4 regions of the Paenibacillus sp. FSL R5-0623 genome follow, and region 3 is predicted to be linked to each of the others. Evidence: riboswitches for the same ligand, from Rfam matches in the RefSeq annotation. Region 3 holds a riboswitch; each other region holds the start of a gene.
The links. A riboswitch is a leader RNA that binds a small molecule or an ion and turns the genes downstream of it on or off. The one in region 3 is predicted to bind cyclic di-AMP.

Region 1 (7,509 bases), 3.1 Mb from region 3:
GTAACGTGTGAGTTCACGTTCTTCGATATGCAAATATCGAAATGCGGTACCATCCTGCAGCGTGAGCACAACTGCATTTCGAGCACGATTTTGTACCCGACCAACGACTTCATAAGTGACCAGAGAAACCTCACAGATATCACCAGGTGCAAGCTGAAGCATCGTTTTCTCTGCCTGCGGTGGTTCAGGTTTTGTTAGTATTCCTTTAATTCGTTTCCATACACTCATGAGAATTACTCCTGTTCCTTATCTTATAAACAAGCTGCAATAATCAGTGCGCCCACGATATGTAAAGCGCCAGAGAACAACCCGTATCCTGTCTTCCCTTGCTGAATTCCTGTATCCAGATCCAGATTGGCCCATTTGCGAATCATAAAGTGTACAACACTCTCCAGAATCAACAAAATGATAAAGGATACAACGGAGACCAACAATGCTTCTCCAAGATGACCAGCCGTAGAAATGGACGTAGCGAGTACATACCCTTGTGCAAATAATTTCATAACCATACGTGTAGTAACGGCCATATTGCCAGCCTTAACTTCAGCAAAATCCTTATATTTCGTGAACAGTGAGTCGATATACATCAAAACAAACAGCAAAACCGAACCAGATACTGTCCAGACCAGCATCGCCAAAATATTCAAATCCATTTACACAGCCCCCACATATCAACATGAACCGCATTTAAAAGCGAAGGAGAAATGCTCTTCTCCTCCGCTGGTTAACCCTGCTGACAACCAAGGTAATTAGTTCTTATTATCGTACTGTTTCATCAATGCTGCGAGTTCATCTTCAACAGCCTGATCTTTACCCAACTTCTCGAACTCTTCATCCAAAGACTTGCCTTTGGAAGACATTTCGTTGCTTGCTTCTGCCTGTGCTTCCATCTGCATCATTTTCTCTTCCATACGCTTCATACCAGCACTTGCAGTATCGGAGCCAAACCCATTCAACGCTTTGTTGATTTCCGTTTGGGCTTTTGCTGCATTGTAGCGGGCTACCAATGTTTCGCGTTTGTTCTTCATTTGAGTCAGTTGCTTACGCATCTCGTCGAGCTTGCCACGCAGGTTATCTGCAGAAGCCTTGTTTTGGTCATAGCTGGTTTTGTACTCAACCATCTTCTCTTCAGCAACCTTTTTCTCTTCCAGGGCACGCCGAGCCAAATCCAGATTCTGAGCACGTGCCGCCGTATGCGCCTGCTCTTCACGTTTCTTCACAAGAGCTTCCTGCTCTTCGAATAACTGCTTGAATTTCTTCTCAATGGCGATCTGTTGAGCTACTGCTTTCTCCGCATCTTCCAGATCCTCTTGCATGTCACGGATATATTGGTCCGTCATCTTGATTGGATCTTCCGCTTTGTCAATAATGGCGTTGATGTTAGACATGGTTAGATCACGCAAACGTTTGAAAATGGACATTATGTTATTCCTCCTAGTCGATATTACATCGTATATAAACATACATACGTAACAATCTACAACTCGTTTCAATTTTAGCAAATAAAATCAAAACATTCGATGGCTCTTATGTCAGGAAGACCGCTTATCTTTGTTCAGATGATCCTCCATCAACCTCTCTGCAGTCTGCACGATTTCGTCGATCTGCATCCGCGTGATGGAATCAAAATGAATACCCATGATCACCGTAACGGTTACTTTCAGATTCAGGGCAGCCTTTCGGGCAAGCCGCTCACACAGCTCTTGTTCCTTATGCCCCGGAATATGTACCGTCGTCCCGCTGACGCGCTCATGATCCACGTAGAATGTGGCTGCGGCGCCAATATGCGCCTTTCCTCCCGTAACGAGAAAAACCTTATCTTCTCCTGCTTCAATCACCTGTAAACGTATGGATTTCAAATCATATGTACTCATACCCATCCACCTATCCTTTTCTATATGTTTTATATGGAGGAATTATGGCTGTCATAAGCTAAATCCGCAATGAAACTTCTCACACTACGCATAACTTGTAGATAGCCCGGGCATACCAAAGAGAACGTCATTTTGGAAAAGGAGGCCGTTATTATGCGCGTACGCCTCATTATGCTGATGGTTATCGTTATTTTTCTCGGAGGATATCATGCTCCAGTTTCATCGCGGGATGTTTCAAGCCCGCCAAGTGAATCCGTATCAGGTTCGGATTCTGCGGAAGAAGAACAACTGACATTGGGACAGTTACGTCAAAAATATGCCGATACGTTCAAAACGAATGGTCCTTCAACCAAGAAGGTTGCACTGACTTTTGATGATGTACCTGACCCACGGTTTACTCCACAAGTACTGGATGTATTGAAGAAATACAATGTCAGAGCTACATTCTTCATCGTGGGTAGTCGTGCTGAGAAACATCCGGATCTGGTGAAACGCATCGTTAAGGAAGGGCACATGGTTGGTAATCACAGCTACAATCATCCTGAATTCAGTAAGCTGTCGATGAATGCCTTTCGTAAACAAATTCTACATACCGGAGATATTATTCAACGTTTGGCGGGATATACGCCCAAGATGATTCGACCGCCTTATGGAGACATTAATGAAGAACAGCTGAGATGGGCTGCCAAACAACACTATAGCATTGTGAACTGGAACGTAGACTCCCTGGACTGGAAAGGCCTTTCAAAGGAGCAGGTGAAAGATAACATCCTGTCTGCCGTAAAACCAGGCTCCATTGTTCTGCAACATGCTGGAGGCGGTGTAGGATCAAACCTGAACGGCACGATTGAGGCTTTGCCTGAAATCATTGAGGAATTGCAAAAGCGCGGATATGAACTCGTCACCTTGGACGAAATGCTGGGATTGTCAAAGGCCAAAGATTAAGATGACCATGAAGTAATAAATGAGAATATTAAAAGGGTGCTGTTCAATCGCAAGTTTGCGACTGGCAGACACCCTGTTTGAATTCGTTAGATGTAATTAATTTTCTACTTCAGAATGTACAGCTCGATATCCTGAAATCCAAATGTGCTTACGGACTGTTTGCTACCCGGGATAAAGATATCAATCCGGTGACCCTTGATTGCACCGCCTACATCACGCGCGGTGGCTACAAAAGCCTGTTTTGGCAATCCTGGATGGCTGTGACCCGTTACCAGTACTTTGGTTCCGAGTGGAATTACACTTGGATCAACTGCAATCGTACCCAGTTCAAGGTCATTTCCGAAATAATCGACTGCACCCCAGCCTCCATTTTCAGACGGATCTGCAGAGTATGCCGTTGCTTTTACGTTCACAGCTTTGCTGTAATCGAATGTTTTACCCCAGGCCTGAACCACTTTGTTATCTGCATTAACGTCCAAGCTCGCTGTGGTAACTGTTTTGGCTTGGGTCTTGCTCTCCGTCGCCGCGGCAGCTACATTGTTTGCCTTACCGGGAATCGTAATTTTCAAACCACCATAAATATTGTAAGGTGAAATGTCGTTGTTTGCTTTAACCAATGTGTTCATTGCTACTCCATATTGTTTTGATAAGGTGTAGAAGGTATCCCCTTCTTTGGCCACATGAACTGAATCGGCGTGAGCCGGAACGGCTTGAATAAGCATTGCTGTTGTCATTAATGCTACTGCTGTTTTGGCTATACGTTTCTTGTTAATCATGGTCTTCCTCCCTCATTGTGCCTGCGAAGTTAGTTGTCGGATTCGGATGAGGAGCCCACCCTATAGGTTCTTCATTACATTTGAAACGTTATGTACCCCTAATTCACCCCAAGCAGTGTGCTGTAGATCTTCCCCCTGCACAATCTGCATCGTTACATCCCCCACACTCCCTGTCCGGAAGTTTCGGCAGAGTTCAATATATCACAATTTTGTAACCTGAACTTGTAGTAATTCTTACCAAATAGTTTTTAGCATGTAAGCATGTGTAAGAATACTGCATACTCTAGAATTGTTGGACGACCCGATTCCTTTACATCTGGTAACAGAATAGTTACTTTTCCGAATCCATACGTGATTATTATCCATAAAAAAATAGCGTTACCGACTCGAAGTCAGTAACGCTATTTGATCACTTCGTTTAGAGTACTTTCGCAAGAAAATCACGTGTACGTGAATTTTTCGGTGCTCCAAATACCTCATCTGGTGTTCCCTCTTCTACAATAACCCCGCCATCCATGAACAGGATCCGGTCTCCCACTTCACGTGCAAAACCCATCTCATGTGTCACGATGACCATGGTCATCCCGCCTTCTGCAAGACGTTTCATGACATCCAACACTTCACCGACCATCTCGGGGTCCAATGCCGAAGTAGGCTCGTCAAACAGCATGACATGCGGCTGCATGGCCAATGCTCTTGCAATGGCGATCCGCTGCTTCTGTCCACCAGACAGCTGATTCGGGAATGTATCTTTTTTATCATACAAGCCCACAGTGTTAAGCAGATCAGCAGCAATTTTCTCCGCTTCCTGCGTGGATTGTTTCTTCACTTTAATCGGAGCAATCGTGATGTTTTGCTGTACCGTTTTGTGTGGGAACAGGTTGAAATGCTGGAACACCATACCCATTTTTTCCCGAGTTGCATTAATGTTGTGCTTGGGGTCCGTAATTGACACACCTTCAAAATCGATTTCACCTGATGTAGGTTGTTCCAAGAGGTTCAGACAACGCAAAAAAGTACTTTTACCTGAACCGGAAGGGCCGATGACCACGACAACCTCACCTTTGCCAATCGTCACATTAATGCCCTTAAGCACATCGTTATTTCCATAAGATTTGTGTAATTGTCTAACGTCTATCACTTGCACTCAACTTCCTTTCCAGTCGTCCAAGCAGCTTGGACAAAATAAACGTTAATACAAAGTAGATGGCTGCTGCAATCAAAAATGGACTCAAGCCTTGATACGTAATGTTTTTGACCACACTTGCCTGATACATAATGTCCACCATACCGATAACTGAGATAATGGAGGATTCCTTGATGATGGTTATGAATTCATTACCGATCGCCGGTAATACAGCTTTGAATGCCTGTGGCAATATGATATAACGCATCGCATCGCCTCTTCCCATACCTAGGGAACGAGCTGCCTCCAACTGACCACGATCTACACCTTGAATACCCGCACGGAAAATCTCCGCCAGATAGGCACCACTATTGATTGAAAGTGTAATGATACCTGCCTGAAGTGCAGTGAAGTTAATGCCAAAGCTCAGGGAAAAACCATAGTAAATAATCATCAATTGTACCAGCATCGGTGTGCCACGGATCACTTCAACGTAAGCAGTACCGATCCAGCGCAAGATTGCAGCGTCATGCAAACGGAACAAACAGATGATCAATCCAATAATTACCCCGAAGATAACCCCAAGTGCAGACAACAGAAGTGTGTATCCTACACCTGTAGCATAGAAACTTTTATATTCCCAGAATACTTGGAAAATATTTTGCGATTTGTTCGCTTTATCCGCCATCAAGAGGCTGGCGTCCGTCACCATCTGATTGATTTTATCTTCACTTTTCAATCGCTCCAGTGTTCCATTTACTGCAGCTAGCAGCTCGGTATTACCTTTGCGAATCCCGATTGCCGCTTCTGCTTGCTCTTCGTCCGGAACAGCAGCAGCAAGTCCAATGATATCGTCCAGATAACCTGCAGCAACGGTATCTTCAACGATTGCCGCGTCAATGCGTTTTGTTTGCAGTTGAAGCACGATATCCGAGATTTTATCAAGCGCAGTAAGCTTCGCTCCTGGAATACTCTGTCCGATCGTTTCCTGAATGGAGCCTTTCTGAACGCCAATTTTCGCATTTTCAAGTTCTGCCATGGTTGGATATTTGTCTTTATCCACATTGCGAGCCATAATCACTTGTTTTGATTTATAATAGGTGTCGGAAAAATCGATACTTTTCTTCCGCTCATCTGTCGGGGTCATACCTGAAATTACCAGATCAACACGCCCGCTCTGCAATGAAGGCAGAAGACCGTCGAAGCCCATATCCTCAATCACAAGCTCAGCGCCAAGATCTTTGGCAATCTCTTTGGCGATCTCAATATCAAAACCGACGATTTCATCTTTGCCATTAATCACTTTATGGAATTCATAGGGTGCAAAATCGGCACTTGTACCGAGCACCAGCTTTTTACTGCTTGAATTGTCTGAAGTCCCACTTGCAAATGCCACAGGAACGGCAGTCGTCAGCAGAATAACAAAGGTCAACAGCATTATGGTGTAACGACTTATTAATTTCAACCTTTTTCTCTCCCCTTACAATACTTTGTATGCTTCTCATGTTGATGACTGAGTCATTATAAAGTACAATGCATGATTATGCAATGCATTTTGACAATACAAATCTTGACTTGTTTCTGAAAAAATAAAGCAAACATGATATAATCAATGAATTATTTTCATTTTTGCATAAGGAGCTTACTAATGACATCTAACAAATCACAGATCCTGACGGTTATTGATCAATATGCTTCCCGTTTTAAAGCCATTTCATCATATATCGGTGCCAACCCTGAACTGGGAAATGAAGAGTATCTCGCTTCTGCCCGTTTGAAAGAAGAACTGGTCTATCACGGGTTCACTGTAGAGGCTCCAATCCTTGGACTGGAGACAGCCTTTATCGGAACCTATTCAGCCGCCAAACCCGGCCCTACCATTGCATTATTGTGTGAATATGACGCCTTGCCTGAGATCGGTCATGCTTGTGGTCACCATCTGATCTGTATGATGAGTCTTGGGGCTGCTGTAGGGCTGAGATCCGTTCTGGATGAAGTAGGCGGAACAATTAAAGTGTTTGGTACACCCGCTGAAGAGACACGTGGTGCCAAAGTTCCGATGGCAGAAGCAGGTTTGTTCGATGACTGTGATGTCGCTCTCATGGCGCATCCATATTATGCCTACGAAAAGTCAGGCAGCTCGCTGGCTATTGATGCAGTACAATTTGAATTCCATGGCCGATCTTCACATGCTGCTGCAAGTCCACACGAAGGTATTAATGCTCTTGATGCCGTCATTCAAACGTTCAACGGAATCAATGCATTCAGGCAACAAGTGAAAAGCACCGTTCGGATTCATGGTGTGATCAACAACGGAGGTCAGGCAGCTAATATCATTCCTGACTATGCTTCTGCGCAATTTTATGTACGGGCAGCAACTCGCAAAGAACTGAATATCCTCACAGAACGTGTGATTCAGATCGCTGAAGGTTCTGCTCTCCAGACAGGATGCAAGCTGGTGACATCCAACTATGAAACGTCCTATGACGAGATGGTTACCAATGAAGCATTCTCAGCAGCGTTTAGTCAAAATCTGATGGAACTTGGTATCCCGCAAGAAGAGATAGTGAGTGGTAATGATCACGGCTCTATGGACATCGGTAATGTTTCCCTGAAATGTCCTGCAATCCATCCCTACATTCGTGTTGTGGATGAGGTTCATACCCTGCACTCCATAGCCTTCCGTGACCTTGCACTTCAGGAACGCGCGCTGGATGGCATGATTCTGGGAGCAAAGGCACTTGCTACAACAGCCTATGACGTACTGAGCCAGCCAGAGCTGCTTCAA
Region 2 (7,509 bases), 2.1 Mb from region 3:
TCACATGCACAATGCCATGGTAGAAGGTGATTTCCAGGCCTATGTGTGGTGGTACATCCGCAGACAGTATGGTCCGATGAAAGAGGACGGTACCATAAGCAAACGCGGGTATAATATGGCTCATTTCTCTAAATTCGTGCGTCCAGGCTACCTGCGAGTCGATGCAACGAAAAATCCGGATACGAACACATTTGTCTCAGCCTACAAAGGTGATAACAAAGTCGTCGTTGTGGCAATTAACCGTGGAACTTCAGCCACAAGCCAAAAATTCGTTCTGCAGAATGGTAATGCCTCCACTGTGTCCTCATGGATTACGGACAGCAGTCGAAACCTGGCAAGCGGAACCCCGCTTACCGTATCCAATGGAGCCTTCACGGCACAGCTCCCGCCTCAGAGCGTAACAACGTTTGTTGCCAACGTTACTGGCGGAAATAACGGCGGGAATACAGGCAGTGGCACTACGTATGAAGCCGAGACCGGAACGTCACTTACGGAAGCTGCCATTGAAACAATCTACCCCGGTTACACTGGCTCCGGGTATGTTAACTTCAATGCGATGACTGGTTCGGCCATTCAATGGAACAGCATTAATAACACTACAACAAGTACCAAAAACGTAAAGTTTCGTTATGCGCTGGAAAGCGGCACTCGGAACCTCGACATTTTTGTGAACGGAACCAAAGTCATCAGCAACGAGCCCTTTCCAGCTACGGGAAGCTGGTCCACTTGGGTTGAAAAAACAATACAGGTCCCCATGAACACGGGGACCAATACATTGAAAGTGGTCACCACTGGATCGGAAGGACCGAATATTGACAGCATTAATGTTACCGCAGCGCAATAAACGTTCCGTATGGCTGATGGAAGACCATTTGCTGTACGTGCAGCTAAGCACTAACCTCTTGGATACTCAAGTCTAAAGTTAGTGTTATATCAAAAAATGCAAAAAAAGACTCCTTAAGCGTTAGCTTAAGGAGTCTTTTTTTAGATGCGGTCGAGAGGACTCGAACCTCCACGGGGGGTTAGCCCACACGGACCTGAACCGTGCGCGTCTGCCAATTCCGCCACGACCGCATATTGTATCTCCGTGATCAATATCGGCGACAAGAGATAATATATCATGTGAAATCTATCATGTCAACACTGAAAATAATAACAATAAAGCCCGAACCAGACGTCCATGTCGTTTTCGGGCTTTACCTTTAACAGCTAATAGTTTAGTTCATTATAACGGAAGCATACTTCAAGTTACAGCTTGGAAGGCCAGTTGCCATACCATGCATAACCGCCTCTTCTTTCTTTATCAATATCACTTAGTTTGTATTTAACGACCCCGTCACGACCAATAAAGATCGGTTTATCCGTTCCCACTTCGTAGAAACGAGCCCAGATCGGTGCAGCTTTGGAATCAGCGATAATTTTGCTGTCTCCGTTTGCTCTTTCATACTTGTAACCCGTAATCTTCACTTTGTTAAACCATGCCTCAGCTCCCTTAATGGATGCCGTAATTTTAGCGGTAGCAGGTCTGGTTTTCAGGAATTTAACAATCGTTACACTCTCTCCAGCCGTCAGTGATGGTACTTCATAGATTCTTGCGCTTGCCGGTTTAAGAGAACTGGAATCATGTTGTTGTCCCCATGCTGTCAGCTTACCGCCTGAAACAACCTGTGTATTCAGAATTGCCTCCACACCTTTGGCAACTGAGTTTTTACTGCGGTTAGCAAGAGTGCTGTCGATAAACGAGAAATCACCTTTACGTGCCGCTACTTCATCCAACATGATCATTACATTAATCATGGCATCATCATTGTAAGTGATGTGCTTGTGATATCCGGAGCTTTGGTAAACTTGTGGCCATCCGCCGTTTGAATACTGCATGTTGATCAAAAAGTTAATTCCTTTGATTGCAGCTGTGGAGTAACGCGGATCATTCGTCTTTTTAAATTCCTTCGCCAATCTTCTAATTTCTGAGTATGTAGCCTTGTTGTCGATCGTGGACTTCGCCCACTCTCCACTTGTCTGTTTATAATCTTTTCTCCAACCCCCATCCGGCAGCTGGCTCTTCAAAATATCAGAAATACTCGCTGTAGTACCCGATGCATCCGCAGCAGATACCGTCCCTACAGGAAGAACTGCCATTCCAACTGCTGAGAACACCATCGTACATGCCAGGACAAAAGTAATTATTTTCTTCGCTTTCAAATGTAACACTCTCCTATGTTTGTTTTTATAAATCTTCCACTTCTGCTTACCTATGATACGCGTCCTTAAACCTCCTTTATTTGTATTTATCTCATAATAAAATCAATTTTAATCCAATATGTGGATTGGATAATCAGATAATATGCAAAAAATCGATCATTGTCAATATATGCAACTTAATGAATATAATCTCTCTAATTCTACATAACGGGATAGTTCTTTTAACTCATGACAAACCTATTTATTTATCCAAATTCGTCTTAAACGAATCAATAATGACGTTTTTGTCATGAATGATACCCAAACTTGATCCCTTCTTTCATATAAAAACCTTAATTCCGCTAACATTGAGGTATTACGAAGGGTTTTAAATAGGTTTGACAATTACGCATTTATGCAATATAGTTTCAAATAGTTACAAAAACTTAATTATTCATTGCCGAGTTTCATGTTTGAAAACGGGGGAACCAATTTGGGTGAATTATTCTTATACATAGGAAATATAGGGAACCTTCTACCGAACCCTTAGCTAACTCCGTAGGCATCGAAGGGAGAACATTGATTTTGAAAAAACTGATTATCTCCATTTTTGGAGCAGCTGTATTATTTACATCCGGGGCAACAAGCACAGAGGCAAGCAGTATCAACTCCGTAGTGAACAACATGACAGGTATTCCTTACAAATGGGGTGGCACAACTGTAGCCGGCTTCGACTGTTCTGGTTTTATGAGATATCTTTTCAACAAATACAGCATTGAATTACCACGTACTTCGCAGCAGCAAGCCAAAGCAGGTACTCCCGTATCTAAGAGCAATGTTCGGACAGGTGATCTGGTGTTCTTTAATACAACAGGCAAAGGCATTTCACATACAGGTGTATATATCGGCGGCGGACAATTCGCTCATGCCTCCAGCAGTAAAGGTGTAAGCATCACGAAGTTATCGAATCCATACTTCAATGATCGTTACGTAACAGCACGTCGGGTAACTGGACAGTTTATGTATGATAAAATGTTAGGTAAAATGTGATTCACATACAAAAAGGCATCGGTTATTAACCGGATGCCTTTTTTGCACTTAAAAATGTATGTTGCATTGCTTACTAATGCAGCGCCTTCTGCACTCGCATCGCACCTTGAGACAGGGCATGTCCTCCACCAACAGCTCCAGCCACGGCTACGGTCTCCATAATCTCCTGATCTGTTGCGCCCTTAGCACGGGCTTCTTCTACATGGTAGAAGGTACATACCTCATTGTTGGCGAATAATCCAATCCCAAGCGCAATTAACTGTTTTGTCTTCGCATCAATCACGCCAGGTTGGAAGCATTCTCCGGTAAACTCATGATAGGACTTCACCACACCTGGCAGCACATCGCTTAATGCTCCAATCTGATCCTTGTAGGCATGAACTTTATCATTCATCAATGTCATGGCTTGTAGCACACCCTCTCGGCTATAGTTACAGATCTTCCTCACTGTACCTATCTTCTCTCCCGAGTGAGCCAATTATGCCAAGAAATCATGGTAATTCCAAACATTTAACGCTCATGGCCACTGCCATAATTATAAGCTGTTACTCACTAAGTGGACTCTGGCGCGGCTCGCTGAACAGCTGATAGCTGTAACCTCGGTCCAGCTTAACGACACGTCGATTCTGACGACGGATAAGTACCTGCTCGCCATCCCAGGCAACCACAATCCCCTTCACGTCGTTCGATTCCAGCTCGTCCCGTACGACTCTTACTTTCTCACCTGACAGACGCAGGGCGTCCAATTCTGTATCACTAATCATCTTCATGGCTCCTATATTTCAAATTTATTTACAAAAAGAGACCTAAATGAAATGTCATTTAGGTCTCACGTGACTGTATTGGACTGTTATGTCATTCGAAATTATGTCCCGACTGAAAGTTACCGCTGCGCGTGCTCTTTGCTGTCGTTCTTCTCGAACCAAAAATCAAGCACTTTGGCGGACATCACACGTTCTTCAAGGTACTCCACTTGATGCGGTGTAAATTGTTCTTTCCAAGAGAAGGACAACTCTTCGCACAAGCCTACAATCGTCAGTAATTCTGACCAGGCAACATAGCGTTTGTACCAGAAAAATTGAGGATGTTCAATCATATAGGGATAAAGGTCATCGAATTCCGTATGTTTACAATCCAGGGCACGTTCAAAATGAACTTTCGATTCCGCCAGCTTATCATTAAAAAATTGTTCTGTTGCCGGTTGGTTCCCCATGGTGTTGCCTCCTCTCCCTAACATAACCCCATTATAAATGAAATCGGCGGTCATGCAAAGGCATAGTTCAAAAAATAGGCCCTATTCCTTTAAAATGTCACATTTCGTTATCGTCAAATTGTACTGTTCCATCGTTCAGGGAACGAATGCGTACCAAGGCTTCCACCGGAATACCCTGTTCACGAATTGTGCGTGCTCCTGCCTGGAAACTTTTCTCGACCACAACGCCGAATCCGACGAGTTCCGCACCGGAACGCTCGATAATTTTGATGACGCCACGAGCGGCATCTCCATTGGCAATAATATCATCAATGAACAAAATGCGGTCATTCTCATGAATGAACTCGCGGGATACCATAATGTCAGTTACAATTCCTTTGGTAAAGGACGGTACACGTTCACAGTAAGCATCAGGATCAGCCAGAAGTGTTTTTTTACGACGGGCGAATACAAGGGGCACCCCCAGTTCATAGGCTGCTGCAAAAGCAACCGGAATGCCTGAGGATTCTACCGTGATTACCCGAGTTACTCCACTTTCACGAAAACGGGCAGCGAACTCACGTCCCATCTCCATCGTTAATGCAGGATCAATCTGGTGGTTCAACAGACCATCCAGCTTTAATACTTGATCCGAGATAACCACACCTTCTTGTAAAATTCGTTGTTTCAATAATTCCATGATTTGACCTCCCAAGCCTATCCTATGAGGTAAAAGTATCATATATCTATCTATAAGTTCAAGCGAAATTGCCTGGGCGCTGTCCTTGGGACGCATTTCAAGCCAAAGCTATTATCGATTGTCATGACTTTCGTGGGTCAAGCATACCTTGTACCATGGTACCCGCATGTCCAAACTATACAGGGGCCTGAGAGGGGAAACACATGAAACAGGCATTTCGGGTGCTGCAGATCGCATTTACATACATCGGAACGGTTGTCGGAGCCGGCTTCGCTACAGGGCAGGAAATTTTGCAGTTTTTTACCCAGTATGGCAAATGGGCCACCATCACCATAGGCTTATCCACCATGCTCTTTGTCTGGTTAGGTACCAAAATGATGCTGATCGCTCACGATACCGGGTCCCGCTCTTATGAGGATCTGAACAAACATTTATTCGGCCATAAGGCGGGCAAATGGATCACCTGGGTGACCCTTCTCATTCTCATTGGCGTGAACAGTGTCATGCTTGCCGGAGCAGGTTCCGTTTTTGTTGAACATCTGGGTTTGCATTATCAGACAGGTCTGATCGTCACACTTGTAGGGTCATATCTGCTTCTCGGTCGAGGCATTCAGGCCATCCTACAAATGAATAGCATTGTCGTGCCCATGATGCTCCTGTTATCTCTGCTCATGATCACCAGTACCATCCATCATCCAGGTGCTTCCCGATTCATCACACTGACGACAGATTCAAACCCTATTCAAGTGTGGCTGTCTCCACTGTTGTATACTTCATTCAATCTGGTGTTGGCTCAAGCTGTTCTTGTGCCTGTAGGTAACCAGATTCGTAGTCGGAATGTGCTGAAGTGGGGTGGAGTATTGGGTGGAATTGGCGTAGGTTTCATGCTGATGGCAGCTCATTTTGCCATGTCAGCCCAGATGCCCGGCATCATTCAATTCGAAATCCCGATGGGCAGCATTGCCTTTCAACTTGGATGGGCAGTGCAATCTGTATATGTATCCCTTATTTTCATGGAAATATTCAGTACCTTTGTAGCCGATATCTATGGAATGACCTTGCAACTCAGGCAACATATACGTGTTCATCCCCGTTTCATTACATTAACCATTATGCTGTTGTGTTACTCACTCAGTCAGTTTGGATTCAGTTCCCTGCTGTCCATCCTTTACCCCATCTTTGGAAGTATGGCATTAATCTGGGCTGCCAAATTGGTACTGAACCGCTGGGGCGCCTTTCGTAGACGCAACAATATATAAATCTCACGGTCCATGTACTTCATGAATATGAGCATCTGTGTGCCTCATAACCACAAGTCATCGCAGGTACTCTTTCCTTAAACATGACAAAAAGCCGCTGTTTATCACAGCGGCTCGCACTTTTTGCTCTACGTTTTAAGCTTTGCTAGGAAACTGTAGATACATCTTTTTTAACTCATTGACCGATCTGCCAAGCGAGTAATGTGTTTTGGCTTTTTCACACGCCGAACGGGCAAGTTCATAACGATAAGCCGGGTCCAGCATCACCTTTTCAAGCGCTTCAGCTAATGCAGAAGGATCTTCTGCCGGTACAAGCAACCCATTGCTACCGTTCTCGATCTGTTCAGGTATACCACCTACATCCGTACCCACAAGGGCAAGACAACTCAGTGCCGCTTCAGCGAAGACAGAACCAAATGCTTCTGCCCGTGAAGGAAGTACAAAAATATCAAAGAATGGCATGAATTCCTCAGGGTGCAGTGTATAACCATAGAAAATGGTCTCATTATAGATCCCTAATCGTTGCGCCAATTCTTCCAGATCAGGACGAATCGGTCCATCTCCAATAATATGTAACACATAATCATGACCTCGGCCCTTCAGTTCAGCACAAGCTTTGAAAAGAATATCCAACCCTTTTGCCGGAACAAGCCGACATACCGTGACCAGTTGTGGTATCGCATTATCATGAGGAATCGGCTTAAACCGCTTCTCATCAAATCCATTAGGAATCACACCGATGACATCAGGTTCCTTCACGTAGGGAGCCAGATAACGACGGAACGAATCTGACACCGTTAAGAGGCGCTCTGCCTGGTGTTCGAGCTCACCATATATCGCAAGCAGGAATCGATGCTCCGGTCCATCCGTTTCAATGCGTCCATTAAGGATTAATTCTCGTTCATAACTGGAGTGTATCGTCTGAATGAGAGGTGTATCCGGGAAAACCGTTTTCATCGCAAGTCCTGCAATTGGATGGTGGGCATGGATCAGATCATAAGGCTTCTGAATACGCAGTTTGGTCCACCATAGATAATCACGATAGGTTTGAATATATTTTTGGACAACAGGACTATCCTGATATTCCGTCCAGTCAAACGTTTCGAACTGAACTTCCTCTCTGCCCT
Region 3 (7,509 bases):
CCTTAGGCGAGTGCTTCCTTCAATACATCTGGAGAAGCATTCCACCATTCTTCGTTGTGTGAGATCAACAGTGTCTTAAGTGCAGCTCGAGCTTCAGGTCCAAGCTCATCCAGCATGAAGCGACGCTTTAAGGCATAATCCATGCGATTCACATGTTCCGCCAACAGTTTCCATCCGCGTCTTGCTTCCGTATCAATCCACATCTCACATGCCGTTGCTCCACCATACAGTTGGCCTTCCTCCGTGCGATCGACAGCTACCCACACCAGCCATACCTGGCGTCCGTTGGGCACATCTTCACGATTGGTAGAGAACTTGATATTGCGTTCCACTTTACTCTTCGCATGCATCGCACCAATATCGATTTTGGCTTCGCCATTATCAATAATGACCGGGGAAAGGTTATTCAGTTCAATGGAGCCTGCACCGAAGCCTTTATGCTTGCTTTTTGCACTAACGATATTCAAGGCAATCTGTTTTTTGCCGTTTTGCTCGTTTTGGTCCATGTTTATAGCCTCCAAGGGTTGATACAAATATTTTAACTAATAATTGGCCCATTGCAAACATATACATGCTGTAGATGCTTGTCAACGGGAGGTATTTAACGATGATTCCACGACGCGCCAAGAGCTGGCTCACTGCATCCCTGGCCCTGTGTGTACTTGCCGGAGGGATATGGATCACTCTGGGTTATAATCGCTCAACTCATTCCGAATTGCCAGTACTCGCCCCCGAATCGGGCAAGCCCAAGGCAATAGCTCCAACTCCAGCACCTCCAGAAAGTGTACAGACCCCTACAGCCGAAGTGTACAGCAACCGTGTTGTGGAATATCACATGGATGTGAAACTGGCCGAAGGAAACGTATTGGAAGGGACTCAGACGATCACCTGGACTCATCCAGGCAAAAAAACCGTCAACGAGCTTTACTTTCATATGTATCCCAACGCCTTCTCTTCTGCTGACACCACCTTTATGAAGGAATCCGGCGGAAAGCTTCGGGGTGATGTCATGCCTACCAATGGTTACGGCTCCATGAACATTACCGAAATGAAAACGGAGGACGGGCTCTCTCTCCTGCACCGGATGCAGTATGTGCAACCAGATGACGGAAATATCAAGGACACCACCCTCATTAAAGTACGCCTGCCCAAACCCGTCAAAGGCGGGGAAAGCATCACACTCCACACCCGATTTGAAGTGAATCTGCCAAAGATTTTTGCCCGGATGGGAACTGCTGATCATTTTGTCATGGCAGGTCAATGGTTTCCCAAATTAAGTGCCTATGAACCTGTAGGCAGGCGTGGACGAACAACGGAAGGATGGAATCTGCACCAATACCATGGCAATTCAGAGTTTTACGCCGACTTCGGTATATATAGTGTGCGTATTCGGGTGCCTGAAACATACAAAGTGGCTGCTACCGGATTTCCAACGCAGCAAGCCGTGGTGAAGAATGGAGAAAAGGTCTATCAATTCTATGCCGATGATGTGCATGACTTCGCCTGGGCAGCCTCACCCGATTTTGTGTACGCCGAGGAGCCCTTCTCTGCACCCAATGTGCCTGGTGTACGAATCAAGTTATATCTGGACCCAGCTCATCAGGATCTGAAAGAACGTTACTTCTACGCCGCGAAGGCCGCTCTAGCCAATTATAGCAAATGGTTTGGCCCATATCCTTACGCAACCTTATCCATCGTTGTTCCACCCAAAACGGGGAACGGTGCCGGAGGCATGGAATATCCTACGCTAGTTACAGCCTTTGGAGCCGATGATACTACGCCAGGTTATGACCTGGAACGTACCGTAGTCCACGAGATCGGACACCAGTACTTCTACGGCATGGTTGCCAGCAACGAATTCGAGGAAGCGTGGCTGGATGAGGGGTTCACCTCTTATGCAGAAGACAAACTGATGGAGCAGGAATACGGATTGATTCCGAATCTGCCGGTACAATCGGGACTGATTACGTCTCCTTCATCCTTAACACAAGAATCCTGGAAGTTTGATTCACAGAATGAGTATGCAGCCAATGTCTATACACGTGGCAAGCTTGTATTGCTTGGTATTGAACATCAAGTCGGTGCAAAAAAGATGGAACGCATTCTCTCTACCTATGTGAAGAAGTACCGCTTCAAACATCCCACTTCGGCTGACTTTCAGAACGTTGTGGAACAAGTGACCCGTACTTCCTGGTCTGATTATTTTGATCAATACGTTTATGGTAACGGGATGGCTGACTTTGCTGTAGAGAAGATTCGTGTTACGCCCGTACAGAAAGACGGTCAAACATTGTACGAGTCATCCGTGACGATCGCAAAAAAAGGGAGTGATTACAACGCCGTTCCTGTTCGCATTGCTTTTAAAGACGGGCATACCCTCACCAAACAATGGAATGGCAAAGAAGATCGCATCACCTATAAATTAACTCACACATCCCCCGTATCCTGGGCCATGACCGATCCCCTGTACTCGATCGTGCTGGAGAACCGCCATATGAACAATTTCCTGAAATCCGGACTGGATGAGCGGGCGAAGTCCCGCTGGAGCATGAGTGTAACCAAACTAATAGAAGCCATATTCGGAGGTCTGTCATGGTGAGGTGGAAACGGTGAAAGCGAAAATACGTGAAGGCTGGTTTCTCGTCCGTCAGCATATGTTCATTGCCGCAATCTTATTTCTCTATCAACTCATTTGGGGATATTTCTTCTATCGAATGGTACAATCGGCGGTCATCCCACTACTCCTGCGTTATCCGGATGCTGATGCCGGGGAGTTGAGTACACTTTTGTTCAAAATGGAAAGTCAACTTAACCTGTCTACCCATCCGGAGGTTCATCGTTATCTATGGATTCTCGGGGGCATGCTGCTGGTTCGCATGTTGATCAGCCCCCTCATTCAGGCAGGACTGCTCTACTCACTTCAGCACTTTAATTCTACAGAAGAGCGCATCCCCTTTATCCGCGGAATCAAAAATCTGTGGAAACCGATGCTGCTGCTCCACACCATACGTACATTATTGATCCTTCTGCCCGCCTACTGGCTCATACCGAAGCTCTACTCCATTCTCATGGACGGATTTCATTCCCTTCAATTACTTTTGCCTGGTATACCTTATGTTGCTGCTTGGATTGTATATGGTTGGATCATCCACCATGTCATACTCTACATGCAGTTCGGTGTGTCGGCACCAGAAGGAGAAGGCGGGGCTCACGGTACCCTCAAAGCACTCTGGATTGCAATGCGTCATCTCATCGCTGTAATCGGCATTGCACTCCTGCTGGGCGGAGTACACCTGCTCGTCTTTGGGGCCTTCACTTCAGCCTCATGGTTATTAACGGGACTTACCGGACTTATACTACAACAGACGTATCCACTTGCCAGATGTCTATTGAGTCTGTGGAAAATATGCAGCCATTTCCGATTATGGCAGTCCAAAATATCCAAAGGTGAGAGCAGATAGTTTAAAAATTGTTACCATCACATGTTAAACTCATGGCCTAATATGTACTTATAAATAGGCAAACCTCAACCTTTCCCCGTCAAAGGTCGAGGTTTTTTTTGCTAATTTTTTTGCTAAACGTTGCCAAAGCCGTACTCCTCTGTTACAATAATCGCAGTGAGTTTTTAGTAACAACTTTGTAATCTTTACATTCATATTTGTAACTACTTAAAATTAAATCGTCATTTCTTGATTTCGCAGGTGCATAACTAGCATAGCCAAATTCCTGGCACCTGGGAAGCGGGGGAACCAGTTATGGGTGAATTGATCTTGCTACAGAGGGATCATAGGGGACCTTCAACCGAATCCTTAAGCTAACCTCGCAGGCATTGGAAGGGGAATATCTCTTGTTCAAGAAGAAATTAACCGCAGCTGTACTTAGCATCACATTCGCTTTATCGCTTGGTGCAGGTAGCGCATTCGCAGATTCAAAGATGGACACAGTAATTGATTCAGCAATGGGAACTACATACAAAAGTGGGGGAACAACGCTTAACGGCTTTGACTGCTCCGGATTTACCCGGTATGTATTCGACAAGTTGGGTATTGATTTGGCACGCCAATCCAGTTCCCAATTCGACATGGGCGATTCCGTATCCCGCATGGAAATGAGAGCTGGCGATCTGGTGTTCTTTAATACAACAGGTAAAGGCGTATCTCATGTAGGAATCTTTGTAGGGGATGGAAAGTTCGCACACTCCTCTTCTTCCAAAGGCGTTACGATCAGTGCATTGAGTGAAAACTATTGGGCCAATCGTTATGTTGGCGCGAAACGGATTATGAGCACGGACGCATATGAATCACTGGCCCTTGACTAGGGACAAGCTGAGCAACATGATGCTGTAACCATTAACCATACTGGAACGAAGCAAGAAGCATAACAGAACCGCCCGGTACATTCTCCGCAGGAATGTATCCGGCGGTTTTTTGTGCTTCAATCCTTATTCATGTTGCAAGTTATACTCGGGGCATATCCTGCGACATCAACAAGTTCATTTTGCGTTCGTTCGTCCGTGCCCTTATGATGTTTTTACCCATCCCGTTATAATATAAACGAAATTACCGGAACTTTTGTTTCATTTTTTTTCTCGGGAAGGAAGACTTGCTAAATGAACATCTCTTTTGTAGAGTGGACAAAGAGTTCTGTTTCAAGGAAAGGAGCATGCAGGTGTATGAAGGAAACCCCTGTGACGTTTCACGTTGTACCCATGCGAGAAGAACATGCGGAGCTTATCTGCAGTTGGCAGTATGACCCGCCTTACAATATCTACAGCTGGCTCCCCTGGGAGCAGATGAAAGCTCTGGAAGTGGAATTTGGAGATGCACAGCTGCGGCAGGAGCAATACGCGATCGTCCTGGATCAGAACGATCGTATATGTGGGTTTGCCCAATACTTCCCACTTCAAGGGGTAACCCGGATTGGCCTTGGCATGCATCCAGAGCTGTGTGGTCAGGGTCAAGGGGCAGCTTTTGTCACTGCCATTGTACAGGAAGCTATTCGCCGAAATCCCACGAATGAGATTGATCTGGAAGTACTCACTTGGAATGCTCGTGCCATTCAAGTCTATCTGAAGAGTGGATTTGTCACCCAGGATACATACGAACGACAGACCCCAAGCGGCTTGAAGCCCTTTCACTGTATGGTTTATGAAGGGCCTCGCGGTTAGAATCCATTGCAAAACAACCAAATTTGCCCCTTGTTATGTGATTAGTTCAAAAAATTCCCACAAAATGCTATGATGTCGGTACAGGTTCCGTTATAATGATATGGATAGTTTCAGGTTAGATGATCTTTCATTCTGGAGGGGACATAAGGGATGCACAAATGGATCATGAGCGGAGTATTTTTTGCAGCATGCGCTTTAGCTATTGTTTTAATGTTTACGCTTCCAGGGAAAGAAGAAGTGGCTGAAGAAGCCAAGCCAACCATGCCGGAAGTAACATTGGATGCCGGACAAGCTGAAGCACTGGTCAAAGCCAATTGTATCTCCTGTCACGGGGATCAGCTTCAAGGTGGCGTAGGACCTGCTCTGGCCAACATCGGCAGCCAGGATGATCTGGAGAAGATCTATTCTACGATTGTCAAAGGTAAAGGTGGCATGCCTTCCTTCAAGGGCAAACTGCAGGACGAAGAGATTGCAAATATCGCCATGTGGCTGTCAGAGAAGAAATAATCTCTGCACGCACTACATAATGAAGAGGCCCTTAATCCCCTTTTGGGAGAATAAGAGCCTCTTTGTTATACCAATTATTAGGCATCTGCCGCGTGCTCGGCCAGAAAGGCCTCGACTTCACGTGCGGACGGCATCCCGGACTGTGCGCCGAGCTTCGTCACGGATAACGCGGCCGCACCCATGGCGAAGCCTACGGCCGCGTCCAAAGTCTCACCGCGCGCGAGGGCTACCGCCAGCGCGCCGTTGAAGCAATCGCCAGCGCCGGTCGTATCGACGGCGCTTACGGCGTAGCCGGGCGCACGGCACGCGCCGGCACGCCCTGCTTGTACGCGGCCACCAGGCGCCGCCGCGTACACAGCCCCCTCGGGGCCGAGCGTCGTGACGACAGCGGCCCCGAGGGATGCGGCGAGCTCTGCGACCGCCGCATCCAGGTCTTCCGGCCGGAGATGATCCCGGCTGGTAAGCGCGGTAAGCTCACTGCGGTTCGGCGTGACAACGTCGACGCACCGCAGGAGCTCCTGCGGCAGACCCGGCACCGCGGGAGCCGGGTTGAGCACCACCAGTGCGCTGCCTTCAGCCGCCAGTTGGGCGGCGCGGGTAACCGCTGGCAGCGGGATCTCCAGCTGTAGCAGCACCGCTGCGGCTGCAGTCAGGCTTTTTACCGTATCCGCCTCTTCCAGCATCTCAGGCACCACTTGCCCATTCGCACCAGGAATAACAATAATCCGGTTGTCTCCCCTAGAGAGCCAAATGGACGCCGTCCCTGTAACCGTGTCTTCCAATATGCGAACCTGCGAGGCATCTGCACCACTTTCCGTCAGACTGTGCAGCAGACGTTCGCCAAAACCGTCCGATCCCACCGCACCAATCATCTTAGTCTGTCCACCCAGACGCGCAGCGGCAACAGCCTGGTTGGCCCCTTTGCCACCAGCGAGATAATGCAGTTCCTCACCGCTCACCGTCTCTCCCTCTTCCGGAATCATGTCTGTCTTCACCACGAGATCCATATTGAGACTGCCTACGACAGCAATGAGAGGTTGTTTCTGATTATAGTCTGACATGTATGGTTCACTCACTTCTGGCCGCGCGATAATAACTGACCACGTTATTCCGACCTCATTTTGTCATAAGCTTCGTTATATTGTCCTGCTTCCTTGATATCTACAGATGTGATACCACCCGCATCCCATGACGTCAGACGCAGCGTAACCGTTGTATAGTCAATCGTAATAAAAGGATGATGATTGAATGCTTCCGAGATCGCAGCGACCTCATCCACAAATGCAATCCCTTTCATGTAGTTGGAGAACACGAATTTACGTACAATCCACCGTCCCTCTTCCAGTTCCCAGCCTTCCAGCCTTCCCAGATGAGCTTCGACTTCCTCTTGCGAAAAAACCATGCGTTATCTTCCTCCCCATAGGATGGTACATTACAGACGTGTGTCCGTATAACCACCGACACCTTCGGTGCGATCAACAGCAACCTCAAAGGCCAGGCTCACCGCCATGCGGTTGGCCATTTCACGACTAACATCTTACCACGGACTAGCTTCAAAATCCAATCGCCTACATGGCATAGAACCAATAACCATAAGGCTTTGAGGGAAATTCCAGTTCCATTTATACCCCTGAAAATGCATATAAACATACTAAATTAAAGGTACAAACGTCAACTCTTCTTCCCCGATCAAAATATGAATGCGGTGCTGCTCCTTATCATGGATGACCACGCCACTTCCAACCGGAATAACAGACTCCTCGCCCAGCGCATAGAACAAATCCTCCGCTAACGCCTCATCCACTTCAAGTTGGTCAGATGCAGCCAATCTCTCC
Region 4 (7,509 bases), 1.4 Mb from region 3:
GCTTGCCATTGCAGCCACCGATCTGGCTGAAGTCATTGGTTCTGCCATCGCATTAAAGCTGTTATTTAACATCCCCATGTTATACGGCGTTATCATCACCGCAGTTGATGTACTCCTGATTCTTGTACTGCAAAACAAAGGCTTCCGCGCTCTGGAAACTCTCGTCATTGTGCTGATGGCAACCATCGCCCTCTGCTTCGGGATTGATCTGTTTCTGGCAAAACCGGATATGGGCGGTGTTCTCCATGGTTTTGTACCCAATGTTGAGATTCTGCAAAACCCGGCTATGCTCTATATCGCCATTGGTATTATCGGAGCAACCGTGATGCCGCATAATCTGTACCTGCATTCTTCCATTGTACAGACCCGTCAGATTGAACAGACACCACAGGGCAAAAAAGAAGCCATTCGGTACTCGACCATGGATTCTACAATCGCGTTGACACTGGCCCTGTTCATCAATGCAGCCATCCTGATCGTATCTGCTGCTGTATTCCACAGTGCTGGTATGACGCAGGTTGCCGAGATCGCAGATGCTTATCATCTGCTGACACCTCTATTGGGTACTACGGTTGCCAGTATCCTGTTCGGTGTGGCGCTGTTAGCATCAGGTCAGAACTCTACCCTTACAGGTACACTTGCTGGGCAGATCGTTATGGAAGGTTTCCTGAACATTCGGATTCCGGCTTGGCTGCGCAGACTGGTCACACGTCTGATCGCCATCATCCCGGCGGTAATTGTGACAGCCATTGCAGGAGAGCATGGCACAGAAGAACTACTCATTTTGAGCCAGGTCGTGCTGTCGCTTCAATTGCCCTTTGCTGTAATTCCCCTGGTGATGTTCACGAGTGATAAAAAAAGCATGGGTGCATTCGCCAACAAATTGTGGCTCAAAATCATCTCATGGTTCATTGCCGCGATTATCGTTGTGCTGAATGTATATCTGATCATTCAGACGATTCGGTTATTCTAATCTCGTTCTTATCGATTAAATACTAAAAAGGCTGATCAACTCCGGTATGCTATACCAAGTTGATCAGCCTTTTTTATTGAAATACAGCAAGGTGTTTCCTTTTATAGTAAAACTCAAACTCCAATAAACAATCATCTAATCCTGATTTGGTATCAGTAACGGCAGGAGTTGATCCAATGAATCAACAGTCCAGTCCGCACGTTGGTTATCCGATAGTTCTGGCTGGAATCTTCCGTAACCCTGCAACATTCGAATCGTACGCATGCCCAGCTTCCGAGCAGGTATAATGTCGTTATCGATCCGATCGCCGATCATGACGGCTTCCTCCGGTTCACAACCGGCCTGTTTCAAGGCCACAGTGTATAACTCAGGGTCTGGCTTGGACACTCCTTCTTCAGCCGAACACGCCAGAACATCAACATACTTCCGCAGTCCGTAACTCTCCAGTCTCTCTTCCGTACCAGGACTCTGATTGGCAATAATGCCAATGCGATAATGCCGTGACAACTGCTGAAGAACGTAATCCGCTGATGGAAAAGGACGTTCAAGATCTTTTTGAAACTTCAGCTTGTCCTGAATCTGCTTCTGGTGTCCCTCGTCTTCAACGAATGTGCGAATCGCCACTCTCATCGGCCATTGCTCATATTTCTGGTAACAGTTCGCGAACAGTTCGCGTACCGCCTCAATCTTCACCGGATACCCCAATGCACAGGCTTCGCGGACGAACTGTCCGATAATATCATCAACCGGCTCCCATTCATCCACCAGTGTATCTCCAACATCAAAAAACAACCATTTCAATCCACCTACATCCGGCACGCCAATTCCTCCTTGTAAGCCACAGGTGATTCCTGATCCTAATTCAGTTCAAAAAGTCTGGTTTTCAGTACCGAGAAGATGGAATGAAGCTAGAAATGGAGTAGCGGAGCGTAGAGAAAACTACGTGAGCAACGGACATTTCGGCTGAATTTCATATTCGATGCTGATGATGCCACTAGGCATCCTTCGTAATCAAAAGCGGACTTTTTGAACAACCTATAGAAACCATAAAAAAGAAGACTCACCATCCTGCATGAGTCTCCTCAAACTTCCGTTTATCGATACATTCAATTATAACAGGCACCTTACACCTGAGCAATCACAAGCTATGGCATTAACCATTGAGGAGAAAGCCAACTTCCCCATTGAGCGAATATACAATCCGGTCTGCGCCCATGCCCCGATAGATACCCTTAGGATGACTCTGCTCCGTAATAACGCACAGAGATTTCGAAGTCCATGAACGGCAGATCTGTAAATAACGACAGGTCAGATTCAGGCTGTTCTCGAAAATAAACACGTTGCCTACGCTGCCCTGCGGCAAAAACCATTTTTGAGCTGCAGCCGTGTTCATGCGAATGACATGTTCTACTCCGATTCTACGGAGTCTGCGCTCTTCCCCTGCACTGTTGGTTAGAACGGCAAAGGGCATTTTTTTGTACATCAGCAATTTGATAAATTTGCGTCCTGCTTCATTTGGAGCAGTCACTAAGATCATCTCAGTATCCATCATTCGTTCCTCCCTTGGCGTGAAAAGACAACAAAAAAGAAGCGTGGGGGACCAAGGCCTCCCGAACGCTTCTTAAAGAACCCATGGCGAAAACACCATGAACCAGCGTACGGCTTGTTGCCTCTCCCTTTAACGCTTACGAGGTTAGCTGACGGATTCGGGCGCGAGAGTCGCCCTATTTCCGGCTGTCACCGGAAAATTCACCCCATGAATGCCTACTGTCCTGGACAGCGCATTCTGTTGGTTCCCCCGTTTTCCACTCATCAATGAATGGAAACTCAGCGATTAAAACATCGTTCGTATATCTTAAGGATAAGATCGAGCGATATTATCGTTTGTTTCGTTTTTCAGGTACAATTTAGTTTAAATTGAAATTACGTTATGAATCATACACCCGCGCCATGACGGTGTAAAGTCCGCACAGATCACCGAATCGACAGATTTTCGGCAATACTCACATATAATAGCGCTTACAATAAGGTCATACTCTATCCATCTCTTTAAATCTATCTAATTCTCACTCTGACGAAAATCAACTCGCAATTCATTCACGTATTCTGCACAACTTGCCTGTTTTGATTCTTTTAACACCATATTAGTTTTGCAATATTTAATTGTAACCAATATAATAGAAGATATAAGAGTAAATAAATGGAGGCGATTTAGATGACAGTCTACGATTACAAAGTGAATACCCTTCGCGGTCAAGAAGTTGAAATGTCCGACTACCGTGACAAAGTGTTACTGATTGTGAATACGGCAAGCTCATGCGGCCTCACTCCTCAATTCAAAGGTCTGCAAGAACTGCAAGACAAGTTTCAAGATGCTCCATTTGAAGTTCTTGGTTTCCCAAGCAACCAGTTTGCACAGGAAAAAGGATCTTCCGACGATATTGCCGAGTTCTGTCAGATGAATTATGGCGTAAGCTTCCCCATGTTTGAGAAAATTGATGTGAACGGCTCAAGCGCTCACCCTCTTTTCCAACACCTTAGCACAGAAGCTCCTGGCCTGCTCGGCTCCAAAGCAATTAAATGGAATTTCACCAAATTCCTTGTGGATCAGAACGGACAGGTACTGAAACGTTATGCTCCCAAAACAACACCGGACAAGATTGAAGAAGATATCAAGAACTTGCTGCAAAAATAATACATTGGCCACCCGTAGCCGGAAGGTAAGCACCATTGCCTCGGTAATGGATGGCCTTTTTTTCTCAACTTTGATGTCAAACTGTTCAAAAAGACAAAAAAAAGAAGCCTTCCATTAATGGAAAGCTTCTTTTTAATCGTTCATATGATGCGGTCGAGAGGACTCGAACCTCCACGGGCATACGCCCACTACCCCCTCAAGATAGCGTGTCTGCCATTCCACCACGACCGCATGTCGTAAATAATCGGCAACAGAATTGATTATACTGGGTTCAGAACTAAAAGTAAAGTATTTTTTAATACTACTTTTTCAGCTAGGCAATTTCATCAAAAATCGCATAATCTCGTCATCTTTACCCATGAACTGCATATGATTAGATTTGATCCCCTCTTTTTCGGTAAGAGCCGATCTTGTTGATTCATTTATATATAGTCCTTCCTTATATATAGTCCACCCTACATTTCTCCACATAAGTAACGCAATAAGTTATATAAAATAACACAGATATTAAATTCCAGATTTAATCCATTAATTCTCACGGATACTATTGACAAAAAGCGGACGTTTATGGGATGATAACTATCATATAATTCGGATTTTTAAACACAAAGCAAACAAAAAGGAATATAAATGTCACTTTAAGTGACATTTAACGAACACAGGAGGCGAATGATTGTGAACCGTGGGAATAAGCTTCTCGATTATGTCAAACTGCTTGATTCCTCTATTCAGGTTGGAGGGTTCACCCATTCCTTCGGCATGGATATCCATATCAGGGAGGGTACCATTCGTAATGCTGAAGATCTCGAATCATTCATGCGTTGTCAGTTGCATCCCAGCATCGTTCGTCTTGAAGGTATGGCCATTAAAGGCATCTATACCGCAGCAGATCACAAGGATACATGGCGGATAGCTCTGATCGACAAGCTCGTCCATGTTCAGCGAACCCCTGGAGATCTCAGAGAACAAGCTGCCGCGATGGGTAAACGATTGATCAGACTCGCACGCGCTCTGCACCCCTGGATTGAATTCACCCAGCTCGAACAGATCTTTGCCAAATACGATTCGGTTGGCTGCCTCTCCACTGTTCACGCCTGGATTAACCACCACCTCGATATCCCGGTCGAGGAGGCGGTCCTTGGTTACCTGCATTCAGCCATGAATGCCTGCATAACCGAAGCCTCCAAAGTCATTCCCCTGAACAATGATACAACCAAGGATCTGATGGTCCGCCTGGCCACAGATCTGGAGAATGAATGGAAGACCGTCAGCGCCTCGGCTGCGGATGGACTGGCACAGCCAACCTCGATGTCCATGAAATCGTTTTTCCCCAGTTTCCATATGCTTGGAGCTGGACTTCATGCCTACAGAGCCTAATCCTCTTCCTCCTCATACCCGCTCCCCTTCATTCAGACAAACTAAAAACACGCGGCAACCTCCTTGCCGACGTGTTTTTTGTCATTTTATTTGTTTTATTTACGTATTTACGCCATTTATCATCACAAAATACACTTTTTTCCGTATTTTTTAATTGTTAGATGACGAATTTACGTATATAATGAAACATACAGCTCGCATTTCTATATATTCTACATGAAGAAAAGGCGGCTGAATACTACATTCTAACCAGGGGTGAACCCTTTTGAACAAGAAAAAACCAGTTACTCCGTTCGGATGGGCCATCAAACGACGGCTAACCGAACTTCAAGTGGACCAGAAGACCTTTTGTGAACAGCATGGCATCCCACCCTATCGTTTATCCAATCTCATTCACGGCACACGCAAAGCAACCCGATTCAGGCACCTGGTCGCTGATATTTTGGATATTCCAGATGAACTGAGATAAGATTTCTGCCAAAGGAGGGTCTCATCCATGAGACATGTTACATCCGATCTGGAGAGGCTGTCGTTCCAGTCCATACGTCACCAGCTCATCATCGTTGATGACAATTGGATTATCCAAAGTTGTAACCGTGCCTGGCAACAGGGACTCGGTCAATGCTCACCAAACCCGGATATACACAGTAGTCATAGACATTACCTGCACCTGACGGAAGCCTGGGCAAAACGAGACAAGAACGCTAACATGGCACTTGTCGCACAGAATTTGAAAGAACGCGGAATACCCTTTAATCGAAATCATACATATGACATCTGCGTGTATACTGTATACAACGAAAAGAGGTGGTTTCGTGTAGAACTCACCCCTCTATCTTATGCAAATTCAATTCTGGATAGTGATCTGGCTTTGATTGCACACATGGATATTACCGAACAAAGAAAGACAGAACACCAATTGAAGAAGGCATTGTCTGAAGTGCGCACATTGCGTGGACTGTTGCCTATTTGCGCCGTCTGCAAACAAATCAAGGATGAAGAGGAACACTGGAACTCCGTTGAGAGTTATCTGGAGAAGCATACCCACGCCGAATTCACCCATGACATATGTCCGGAATGCATCCGGCGGTTATATCCGAAATACTCGAATATCCTGGACAAGCGTTCCTGAAACCTTTCTCCACTCGCCGACTAACTACAACTAAACGGAGAGATGATGTTCAAACTGCGACATATCCAGTTCTTGCGGTGTCCCATGCAGGGTTATGGTTCCTTTGTCCATGATATAGATGTAATCTGCGGCACTTCGTACAAAATCAATACTCTGCTCTACCAGCAGAACCGAGAGATCCCCCTTTGCCTTGAGCTGCAAAATAACCTGCCGAATGTCCTCCACGATAGAAGGCTGGATGCCTTCTGTCGGCTCATCAAGTAGCAACAACCCCGGACGTGAAGCCAATGCCCGAGCGAATGCCAATTGTTGCTGCTGTCCACCACTCAGATCCCCGCCCTGCCGTCCATACATCGTCGCAAGCACTGGAAACATCGCCAGTACATCCTCCGGGAACGTTTTTACTCCTGGTGCACTTGTCTCCAGACCGAGCAATAAGTTTTCTTTCACCGTAAGCTGCGGGAAAATCTCCCGCCCCTGCGGTACATAACCAATCCCTGCCCTTGCCCGCTTGGCTGTGTCCAAGGTGGATAACTCCTGATTTTGCCACTGAATACTGCCCTTGCGTGTTTTGAGCAGCCCCATTAATGTTTTCATCAACGTTGTTTTCCCTACACCGTTACGGCCCATCAGACACACCACCTGTCCAGGCTGTACATCCAGGTTCACACCACGAAGCACATTGCTTTCCCCGTAGCCGGATTCAATTCGTTGCAGCGACAGCATGGTCATCCCTCCTTTTGCCCAGATACACTTCTGCCACTTTTGGGTCTGCCTGTACCTCCGCCATCGTACCTTCCTTCAGCAGTTTCCCTTCATGCATCACCGTCACCTTGGCTGCGAACTCTCGCACAAACTCCATATCATGCTCCACCACCACAACCGAGCGTTCACGCGCAATCTCTTGCAGCAGTCGCCCGGTCTTGTGCGTTTCTTCATCCGTCATACCCGCGGCTGGTTCGTCCAGTAACAACACACGTGGCTCCTGCAGAAGCAACATACCGATCTCCAGCCACTGCTTTTCCCCATGCGATAACGCTCCTGCACGAGTCTCAACGCGGTCTTGCAGACCAATCTGGAGCGTAACACGCTCCATGGCAGCACTCATTTTCCCATATCGACGAATACCGATGGCTTGCAAAGGGGAACGGCGAGTCTCCGCTGCCAGCGTCAGATTTTCCTGCACCGTCAGACCCGCGAAGATTGATGGCGCCTGAAATTTGCGTCCTACACCTTTGCGAACAATCTGGTGTTCTCTCAGTTTTGTCAAGTCCGCGCCATCCCCCATCTTCACCGAGCCGGACATGGGTTTGGTTTTACCACAGATCACAT

Region 1: linked by a shared signal. The riboswitch ahead of MKY92_RS17510 (3D domain-containing protein) and the one ahead of MKY92_RS00535 (C40 family peptidase) in region 3 are both predicted to bind cyclic di-AMP.
Region 2: linked by a shared signal. The riboswitch ahead of MKY92_RS10275 (C40 family peptidase) and the one ahead of MKY92_RS00535 (C40 family peptidase) in region 3 are both predicted to bind cyclic di-AMP.
Region 4: linked by a shared signal. The riboswitch ahead of MKY92_RS06960 (hypothetical protein) and the one ahead of MKY92_RS00535 (C40 family peptidase) in region 3 are both predicted to bind cyclic di-AMP.

Annotation. Positions count from the first base shown of each region.
Region 1 is NZ_CP150233.1:3,998,550-4,006,058, forward strand. It holds gene MKY92_RS17485 (DUF4178 domain-containing protein) at 1-228, opposite strand, end outside; gene MKY92_RS17490 (DUF350 domain-containing protein) at 252-653, opposite strand; gene MKY92_RS17495 (PspA/IM30 family protein) at 750-1,421, opposite strand; gene MKY92_RS17500 (hypothetical protein) at 1,533-1,874, opposite strand; gene MKY92_RS17505 (polysaccharide deacetylase family protein) at 2,028-2,819, shown strand; gene MKY92_RS17510 (3D domain-containing protein) at 2,924-3,595, opposite strand; cyclic di-AMP (ydaO/yuaA leader) riboswitch at 3,598-3,794, opposite strand; gene MKY92_RS17515 (amino acid ABC transporter ATP-binding protein) at 4,014-4,736, opposite strand; gene MKY92_RS17520 (ABC transporter substrate-binding protein/permease) at 4,723-6,186, opposite strand; gene MKY92_RS17525 (M20 family metallopeptidase) at 6,370-7,509, shown strand, end outside.
Region 2 is NZ_CP150233.1:2,214,942-2,222,450, reverse strand. It holds gene MKY92_RS10290 (carbohydrate-binding protein) at 1-844, shown strand, start outside; tRNA gene MKY92_RS10285 (tRNA-Leu) at 990-1,074, opposite strand; gene pelA (pectate lyase) at 1,249-2,211, opposite strand; cyclic di-AMP (ydaO/yuaA leader) riboswitch at 2,630-2,761, shown strand; gene MKY92_RS10275 (C40 family peptidase) at 2,767-3,231, shown strand; gene MKY92_RS10270 (carboxymuconolactone decarboxylase family protein) at 3,305-3,634, opposite strand; gene MKY92_RS10265 (hypothetical protein) at 3,777-3,995, opposite strand; gene MKY92_RS10260 (hypothetical protein) at 4,115-4,444, opposite strand; gene MKY92_RS10255 (xanthine phosphoribosyltransferase) at 4,542-5,123, opposite strand; gene MKY92_RS10250 (hypothetical protein) at 5,327-6,382, shown strand; gene MKY92_RS10245 (glycosyltransferase family 4 protein) at 6,518-7,509, opposite strand, start outside.
Region 3 is NZ_CP150233.1:107,300-114,808, reverse strand. It holds gene MKY92_RS00550 (YwhD family protein) at 3-506, opposite strand; gene MKY92_RS00545 (M1 family metallopeptidase) at 608-2,599, shown strand; gene MKY92_RS00540 (hypothetical protein) at 2,610-3,461, shown strand; cyclic di-AMP (ydaO/yuaA leader) riboswitch at 3,707-3,844, shown strand; gene MKY92_RS00535 (C40 family peptidase) at 3,884-4,318, shown strand; gene MKY92_RS00530 (GNAT family protein) at 4,673-5,167, shown strand; gene MKY92_RS00525 (cytochrome c) at 5,318-5,674, shown strand; gene rbsK (ribokinase) at 5,752-6,735, opposite strand; gene MKY92_RS00515 (4a-hydroxytetrahydrobiopterin dehydratase) at 6,780-7,076, opposite strand; gene MKY92_RS00510 (hypothetical protein) at 7,326-7,509, opposite strand, start outside.
Region 4 is NZ_CP150233.1:1,542,813-1,550,321, reverse strand. It holds gene MKY92_RS06970 (Nramp family divalent metal transporter) at 1-973, shown strand, start outside; gene MKY92_RS06965 (HAD family hydrolase) at 1,109-1,792, opposite strand; gene MKY92_RS06960 (hypothetical protein) at 2,127-2,525, opposite strand; cyclic di-AMP (ydaO/yuaA leader) riboswitch at 2,641-2,816, opposite strand; gene MKY92_RS06955 (glutathione peroxidase) at 3,189-3,668, shown strand; tRNA gene MKY92_RS06950 (tRNA-Leu) at 3,817-3,899, opposite strand; gene MKY92_RS06945 (urease accessory UreF family protein) at 4,344-5,045, shown strand; gene MKY92_RS06940 (hypothetical protein) at 5,311-5,514, shown strand; gene MKY92_RS06935 (hypothetical protein) at 5,542-6,177, shown strand; gene urtE (urea ABC transporter ATP-binding subunit UrtE) at 6,208-6,903, opposite strand; gene urtD (urea ABC transporter ATP-binding protein UrtD) at 6,881-7,509, opposite strand, start outside.